One region of the Basilea psittacipulmonis DSM 24701 genome, then DNA from elsewhere that is predicted to be linked to it. Evidence: predicted binding sites of a transcription regulator. Region 1 holds the regulator's gene; the other holds the start of a gene.
The links. Region 1 encodes sigma-54, which starts transcription at its own class of promoters, with help from an activator protein. Its sites were predicted from a motif close to TGGCANGNAANCTGCTTT; they were not measured.
Positions count from the first base shown of each region.

Region 1 (4,383 bases):
TGAAGCGAAGACTTTGGCCTATTCTAAACATGATGAAAGAAGCGTTAAAACATCAAGAACATATTACTTGGGAAAAAGTAAATCCTTGGTAATTAATGTAGCGTAAGCAATCGCTCAATTCGACTGGATTTAGTTAAGTTGTATGGCCAATCGTTTATACCTGAAAGGGGAATATTGTAAAACCGATGTGGTTGGAAAGGGTGTCAGTGAATCGGTAAGGCATCAAACACAGAAGTTGGGCGTAATAACAGTGTCGGGATTTAAGATCGGGTGGCGTAAGCAATCGGTCGATCCAATTGGATTTATTTAAGTTGTATGGCCAATCGTTTATGCGTGAGAGGGAATGTTGTAAAACTGACGTGATTGGAAAGGGTGTGAATAGGTGAGGAATCTAGCACAGAAGCTGGGGATAGCGACTGTGCCAGATAAAGATAGGTGATTTAATCTTTAAGATCGGGTGGGTTTTTTGCGTAGGCAATATGTCGATTGATCGCACTTAGTACGGCCATGAATGAAGCAGCACCAATATCTTTGTGGATACCGACACCAAAACCACTGGGTGAATCACCTAATCGTAGTTCAACGTAGCACACAGCTTGGGTATCTTCGCCTGCACTCATGCCGTGTTCGTGGTAATCCATGAATTTGATCGGTAGGTTTAATCCGCGAACAAAGGCTTCTAAGGCACCTGAACCAGACCCTTGTACTTCTACGGTTTTGCCATCATTGTCTAGAACCGCATGAATGGTGACGGTGTCTGAATCATCGTGGTTAGAAATGATTTGGTGTTTAACCAGTTTCCATGGAGCTTTGCGATCAAGGTATTCTGTTTTGAATGAATCGTAAATCTTATCAGCACTGATTTCTACGCCACTGGCATCAGAAAGCTGTTGGATGATTCGACTGAATTCAATTTGTAATCGACGTGGTAAATTTAGTCCTTTCTCATGTTCAAGTAGGTAGGCGATACCACCTTTACCAGACTGGCTGTTGACGCGAATAACAGCATCGTAATTTCGGCCAACATCCGCTGGGTCAATAGGCAAATAGGGGACTTCCCAAACTGCATCGGGTTTTTGTTGAGCAAATCCTTTTTTGATCGCATCTTGATGTGAACCTGAGAAAGCTGTGTAAACAAGATCGCCAACATAGGGATGTCGAGGATGAACGGGTAATTGGTTGCAATATTCTACGGTGCGGCGGATTTGGTCGATGTCGGAGAAGTCAAGACCTGGGTGAATACCTTGTGTGTATAGGTTTAATGCCAAGGTAGCTAGGTCAACGTTACCCGTACGTTCGCCACTACCAAATAAACAGCCCTCTACGCGATCAGCTCCAGCTAACATAGCAAGCTCCGCATCCGCGATGGCACTACCTCTGTCGTTATGTGGGTGAATACTGATGATGCAGTGTTCTCTTTGATCGATATGACGACAAAACCATTCGATTTGGTCCGCATAAACATTCGGCATATTGGTTTCTACGGTAGCAGGTAGGTTGTAAATGATAGGTTTTTCTGCAGATAAGCCCCATTCTTTACCTACCGTATTGCAAATATCTACTGCAAAATCAAGTTCTGTTGTGCTAAAGACTTCGGGACTGTAGTTCAGCGACCATTGTGTTTCAGGATATTTTGCCATTTCTTCTTTGATCCAGCGGATACCTTGGATAGCAATGGCTTTAATGTCTTCTTTAGATTTATTAAAAACAATTTTACGGAATTGTGGTGCTGTTGCGTTGTAATAGTGGATCATGGCTTTTTTAGCACCTTTTAAACTTTCCACTGTACGCTGAATAAGGTCTTGTCTGGCTTGAGTTAGTACGACGATGGTGACATCATCTGGAACAAGATTTTCTTCAATGATTTTTCTAACAAAATCATAGTCAGTCTGAGAAGCGGATGGGAAGCCTACTTCAATTTCTTTGAACCCAATATCCAAAAGCATTTTGAAAAAACGCATTTTACGTTCTGCGTTCATGGGTTCGATCAAAGATTGGTTGCCATCACGTAAGTCTGTGCTTAGCCAAATCGGTGCTTTGGTGATGGTTTTACTGGGCCAAGTTCGGCTAGAAAAGTCTTTATCAAATGGTTTGAAAGGTTGATATTTTCTTTCAGGATTAGTATGCATCATGATTCTTATCCAAAGTTAAGAACACAAAAGTGTTTGAGTATGATAGGGAAAATGTTTTCGTGGCATAGATGGGCTACCGAACTACCACGAGCGGGCGCTAGGCTCGGTAACCGATCGTAAGGAGGAGAGATAATACGCAAAGAGATACCGCAGCTGTCAAAGCAACTGCAAAACGAGATAATACGAAAGATATAGAAGATTGCGTATTCATAGCAACCCATTATCCTACTTAAAATATTAGTTTGTCAAGCCGATTCATTAAGATTTTGAACGTTTAAGCGGGTAAAGAAATAATGGCTATAGCGTGAATGCCGTAAAAAGTGATGTTTTGAGGTGCGATAAAAACACGCAATGACGTATGAACGGGTATCAGTCGAAAGTGTGATGGATGCTTGCGATGATAGGCAAATAAAACAAGATGGATGAATGCCGTAAAAAGTGATGTTTTGAGGGGTTACAATAATGGCATGGTCAATCTGAATACACAACTGGGCATTAAACAGCAACAGCAATTACACTTGACGCAGTCGATGCGACAGTCTTTGCAAATGTTGCAATGTTCAAGTTTAACTTTACACGAAATATTGCAGGAAATGGCATTGAGCAATCCTTTGCTGAGTTATGAGCCTGCAGTTGCTTATTCTTCCAGCGATGAGGATATGAATCTGGATATCGATGCAAAAGAATCTTTGCTTGATTATCTGGATCAGCAAATATCCAGTTTAATGCTGGATGATGATATGCATTTATTGGTGAAGTTTCTGGCGTTTCATTTGGATGAGCGAGGGTATTTAATCGATGAATTGCCTGATTTGTTTGAGGAATTGGAGCAATATGATGATGTCGATGTGTCGATGCCAATGTTGCAGCAAGCTTTATCGCATTTACAAAGTTTAGAACCCGCGGGGATTGGGGCAAGAAATCTTAATGAGTGTTTGTCCTTGCAATTGGCGAGAATGGCTCCTGTTGCCACAGTTGTATTGGCCCAAAAAATGTTGAAACAAATAGCCTCCTCTTGGTCAAAGATTGATTTAAAGGCGATGCAAAAAGCTTTTCGTGTTTCTTTGGGTGAGGTGCAACAAGCCTATCAGTTATTAACGCACTTAAATACGTCACCTGGCAGTCAGTGGTCGCCTCAAGATGTGTCTTACATAGTGCCAGACGTGCTGGTAAAAAAGGAAAATGAGGCCTTTACGGTGTCTTTGAACCCTCAGGTATGTCCTACATTGCAGATTAATCAGGAATATGCCACATTGATTCAAACGCATAAAAAAGAGATGGCTAAACCGCTGGAACAAGCCAAACAAGCGATTGGCCAGTTGGCCTCACGTTTGGAAACGATTTCAAAAGTGGCGATATTGGTGATGAAAGCACAGCAAGGTTTTTTGGAAAAAGGGGTGGAGGGGTTGCTGCCTTTGACCCTCAAAGACATTGCTTCTTTGGTGCCTTGTCACGTCTCTACGGTGTCTAGGACGATTCATCAAAAATACATTGATACGCCTTGGGGTGTGTTCGAGTTGAAATTCTTTTTTGGTTCGGGCGTTGCTTGCCGTGATCAAAACGCTGATGAATCTAAGGTCATCTCCGCCAAAGTGGTGAAACAACATATTCAGAAAATGATGGCTCAAGAGAATAAAGAACGTCCTTTGTCTGATATGCAGATTCAATTATTGTTGTCTAAAAAAGGGATTTTTATCGCTCGCCGCACCGTCTCAAAGTACCGTGAATCCATGGGATGGCCTAATCGTGCTAAACGTCGTTTGAAGTACCAGCTTTTGGATGTATCTGTTCAAAGTGATAGATAGAATATAGGCACATGTTCAAAACGATATGCGGATCTACGCGTCATCAGTGTTTATCATCGCATCTTAAATATTCAGAATAAACCGCTACAAAGGATCGGTTTAAAAATACGATGGTGGGTGTGAGCTGTAATAATACGGCTTGATTCGTTCATTAACACAGATTTACGAACGACTTGTCATATCTACAAACCATAACGCTTGAGCATCAGGCATTCACCAAGTACACACAACGATTATGAAGATTTTGTGGGCGAGGGAAAAAAGTATCGTGGGATGAAGTAAAATAAATGGTTTTACTTTTTGTTTTTAAATACGATTATGGCGGAAAATTTTCTTCACGAGATACAGAAAAGACGGACGTTTGCGATTATCTCGCACCCTGATGCAGGTAAAACAACGCTGACTGAAAAGTTATTGTTATTTGCAGGGGCGATTCAAATTGCAGG
Region 1 is NZ_CP009238.1:151,539-155,921, forward strand. It holds gene IX83_RS00630 (DUF1840 domain-containing protein) at 1-92, shown strand, start outside; gene leuA (2-isopropylmalate synthase) at 441-2,129, opposite strand; gene rpoN (RNA polymerase factor sigma-54) at 2,555-3,937, shown strand; gene IX83_RS00645 (peptide chain release factor 3) at 4,256-4,383, shown strand, end outside.

Region 2 (4,383 bases), 920 kb from region 1:
ATCTAAACCAGCCATCATCAAGGCAGCAAAGGCTAAGTAAGGGTTTGCCATAGGATCAGGGAAACGGCATTCGATACGACGTGCTTTAGGATTAGCCACGTAAGGAATACGAATCGAAGCTGAACGGTTACGTGCAGAATAAGCCAATTTCACAGGGGCTTCAAAACCTGGAACCAAACGTTTATAAGAGTTAGTCGTTGGGTTAGTAATCGCATTTAAGGCACGAGCATGCTTGATAATACCGCCAATGTAATACAAGGCAAATTCAGACAATCCTGCATAACCATTACCTGCGAATAAGTTTTGACCATCTTTCCAGATAGATTGGTGAACATGCATGCCTGAACCATTATCACCACAGATTGGTTTTGGCATAAACGTTGCAGTTTGACCATAAGCATCCGCCACGTTCAATACAGTGTATTTTAAGATCTGGTTCCAATCTGCACGCTCAACCAAGGTGCTAAAACGTGTACCAATCTCTAACTGACCTGGAGAAGCAACTTCATGGTGATGAATTTCAACAGGCACACCTTGCTCTTCCAAAATCAAGCACATCTCTGAACGCAAGTCGCTAAAAGAATCTACAGGGCTAACAGGTACATATCCGCCTTTGTGAGCTGGACGATGTCCTTTATTTCCCTCAGGATAGTCTTCGCCACTTGCCCATGGTGCTTCTTTAGCTGTAATTTTCACAAAGTTGCCTGATTTATTATCTTCCCAACGAATACCGTCAAAAACAAAAAACTCTGGTTCTGGGCCAAAATACGCTGTATCACCGATTCCTGATGATTTTAAATACGCTTCAGCACGCTTAGCGATAGAGCGAGGATCACGGTCATACCCTTTCAAATCAGAAGGCTCAATGACATCACACGTTAAAATCAAAGTCGCTTGTTCACGGAAAGGATCCATGCGAGCTGTGTTGGCATCAGGAATCAACAACATATCAGACGCTTCAATCCCTTTCCAACCCGCAATCGATGAACCATCAAATGGCTGGCCTGATTCAAATTTATCTTCATCAAATTGGTGTACGGGTAACGTCATATGATGTTCTTTACCCATCGTATCAGTAAAACGCAAATCCACGAAAGCGACTTCATTTTCACTGATAAAACTCATTACATCTGCTGGTTTTTTTGCCATTTCTTTCTCCAATAAAAGACATTCGTTACTATTATACAAGCAAAAACTGTGCCAAAATTTTTATCATTACTCTTACTAACTGAAATATCGGGATATTTTTTTATATACCCATCCTAAAGCGTTTAGTAAACGTCGATCCATGATGATAAAAATGCACCAATATGAATCACTTTTGCACCATTATAAATCAGACTAATACAAAAGTCAGATTTTTTGCACTCTTTTAAGTCAGATGGTTTGTATGTATTTACGGCGTTTTGTTTGGATGCCTTTCAATCAGATTGTTTGCCGTTTTTCCTGCTTTTTTTTGGACGCTTTTCAATCAGATTGTTTGCATGCATTTACACACTTTTTATCATTCATATAAAAAAGCAAGCCAAACAAGTCACGGTGGCGGTTGTGGAAGCCTATTTAACAAAGGATTATAATAATAGCGTTTTTTTTACCGCTTTTATCAAAGATGAAACACATATTAAAACCTCTACATCTTGACAATAAAACCGTACAGCTTTTGCCTGTGATTGCTAGTTTTATTTTAGTGGGCGTGATTACTTCTTTATTTCATTTAAGGTATGAGGCAACGGCCCTGTTTCTGGGAGTGATTGCAGGAGGCTTGGGCGATGTTGACCATCGAATTACCGGTAGAATCAAAAACCTTATTATCATTATTCTTGGGTTTGGTTTATGTGCGTGTCTCGTTCAATTGGCCCTCCCCAACCCCTACTATACAACGTTATTAATCACCTTTATCGCCTTTGCCACGATTATGATGGGGGCGATCGATTCACGTTATCGAATTATTTCCTTTGCTACATTACTAGTGGCCATATACGTTCTTTTGACCTACGTTCCCGATCAACTAGAATGGTATATTAACCCGCTGATGCTGATTATTGGCTGTCTTATCTATCAAGGCGTTAATCTAACCTTTCAAATTATTTTTCCTAATCACCCTGTACAAGAAAGTTTGGCCAAAAGTTTTTATCATCTCTCTGCCTACATTCAGATTAAAGCACGCTTTTTTGCGATTGATGAATACGATGAGTTGAATATGGCTGAGTATGAACTCGCCACCAAAACGCGTGATGTAACAGAGTCTTTTAATGCTACACGCGATATTTTGTTTAATCGTTTGGCAGGCCAACGTTTACCTAATCGACGCAGACGTCAATTAAATGATTTTTTTATCGCTCAAGATATTCATGAACACGTCAGTGCTTCTCACGTTGATTATCGTGAAATCGTGCCAGAATTAGAGCACACGGACTTATTATTTAGAATCGAGCGATTATTAAACTTACAGGCTCGTGCTTGCCGACAATACGCTAATACATTAATCGACGATACGGAATTCAAAATCTTTCCACAACTTGAACGTGCTTACGAGGGGCTAGAACACTCGCTTGAACGATTTATTAAAGAACATCCTAATAGACCTAGAAACGCCGATCTCATCAGACTGGTGACAAACTTGGGCGATATCAATGTTCAAATCAAACGTTTAGGCACCCTACCTGCTCATTTGAACGATGCATCCTTAGCCACCAGCAATGCCAGTCATTTTAAAGAAAGCATCACTCGTTTAAAAAACAATTTAACCGTCAAATCGCCTTATTTTAGACATGCCGTGAGAATGGCGGTCGTTGCGTTTATCGACTGCGTCATCATTCGCAGCTTTGATATTCATTTAGGTTATTGGATTTTATTAACATCTGTATTAGTGTGCCAACCCAACCACAAAGCCACTAAAGAACGACTTCGCCAGCGTGTATTAGGTACTGCAGCAGGCGTTTTATTTAGTTACCTACTATTGATTTTGCAACTCAATAGCACGGGATTCCTATTATGTATGGTGTTAGCTAGTATTTTATTTTTCTGGTCTCGCACCAGCAGTTACTCACTCACCAGTTTTTTCATTACGGTTCAGGTATTTTCGGGCTTTGCTTTTATTGGCATCCTCACGCCGTCCGCCCTATTTTCTCGTATTATCGATACAACATTAGGTGCCTTTATTTCACTGGTTCTTTTAATTTATTTATGGCCAGATTGGAAGTTTATGTCTTTAAAATCTGTCTCTAAAAATGTGATTACCTCTAATGCGAATTATCTAAGAATCATCTTAAAACAACTTCAAGAAGGTGAAGAAGACGATATCGAGTATCGTATTGCACGTCGTGCTGTTCACGAAAACGCAGCGTCTCTAGCAAGCATTGCAACGGAATTACAAGACCACCAAAAACATCACGGTAATCTCATTGATATTACCAATAAACTGGTACAACTGAACTACAAATTAGTCAGCCATATTTCTGTTTTAGGGGCTTATCGCGGACATCTACATGACAAAGACAAAGAAATACTCAATGATGTGGTTCAAAGCGGGTTAAACCTATCCAATCTTTTGGAACAAATCCCCGTTTTAGACACAGTTAACTTTAACGAACATCTAAACAGCGTACAACTTGCTTTACATGAGCAAAACACCCAAAACGACAGCATCATGACGCATCCTTTGGAACGTTGTACTGAGTTATTAAATGAATATGCCCAGTTAATCAAAGTCTGCCAACAAAGTTAAAAATTGCCTCTCGGAGTCGATGTTAAATTGTTATCAGCTGATTTTTTACTACGAGCATGAGTGCGTGCTCGTTTTTAAGAGTGGCTTAAATGCTTCATTTATGATGCGAAATAGGCCGAATGAGTTTAAATCGAGATACCTTAAATTAAGGAATGGGCGTTAAAGATTCGCTCTCGGATGCTGATGTTAAATTGTTGTCAGCTGATTTTTTACTACGAACATGGGTGCGTGGTCGTTTTTAAGAGTGGCTTAAACGCTTCGTTTATGATGCGAAATAGGTCGAATGAGTTTAAATCGAGATACCTTAAATTAAGGAATGGGCGTTAAAGATTCGCTCTCGGATGCTGATGTTAAGTTATTGTCAGCTGATTTTTTTACTACAAACGTGAGTGCGTGCTCGTTTTTAAGAGTGGCTTAAATGCTTACCTCTTTTTGATAACAAAAACCCATAGAATTTAAACACACTTTAAATAAAGATACGCTGAATAAGATAAACGAGGCATTTCGCCTCGTTTACTCATTTACTTTTGTTTTACTTCTGTCACAAACCCTATTTTTGTCAAACCAATTTGTCTGGCTTCATCTAATACTTTTGCGACATATTCATACTGTGCGGTTTTATCTGCTTGAATCGCGATTACTGCCGCATTATTTTT
Region 2 is NZ_CP009238.1:1,072,577-1,076,959, forward strand. It holds gene glnA (type I glutamate--ammonia ligase) at 1-1,149, opposite strand, end outside; gene yccS (YccS family putative transporter) at 1,610-3,727, shown strand; gene IX83_RS04635 (ExbD/TolR family protein) at 4,249-4,383, opposite strand, start outside.
Region 2: a site for sigma-54 is predicted at 1,186-1,203, ahead of glnA (type I glutamate--ammonia ligase). Genes of this name have one in related genera too.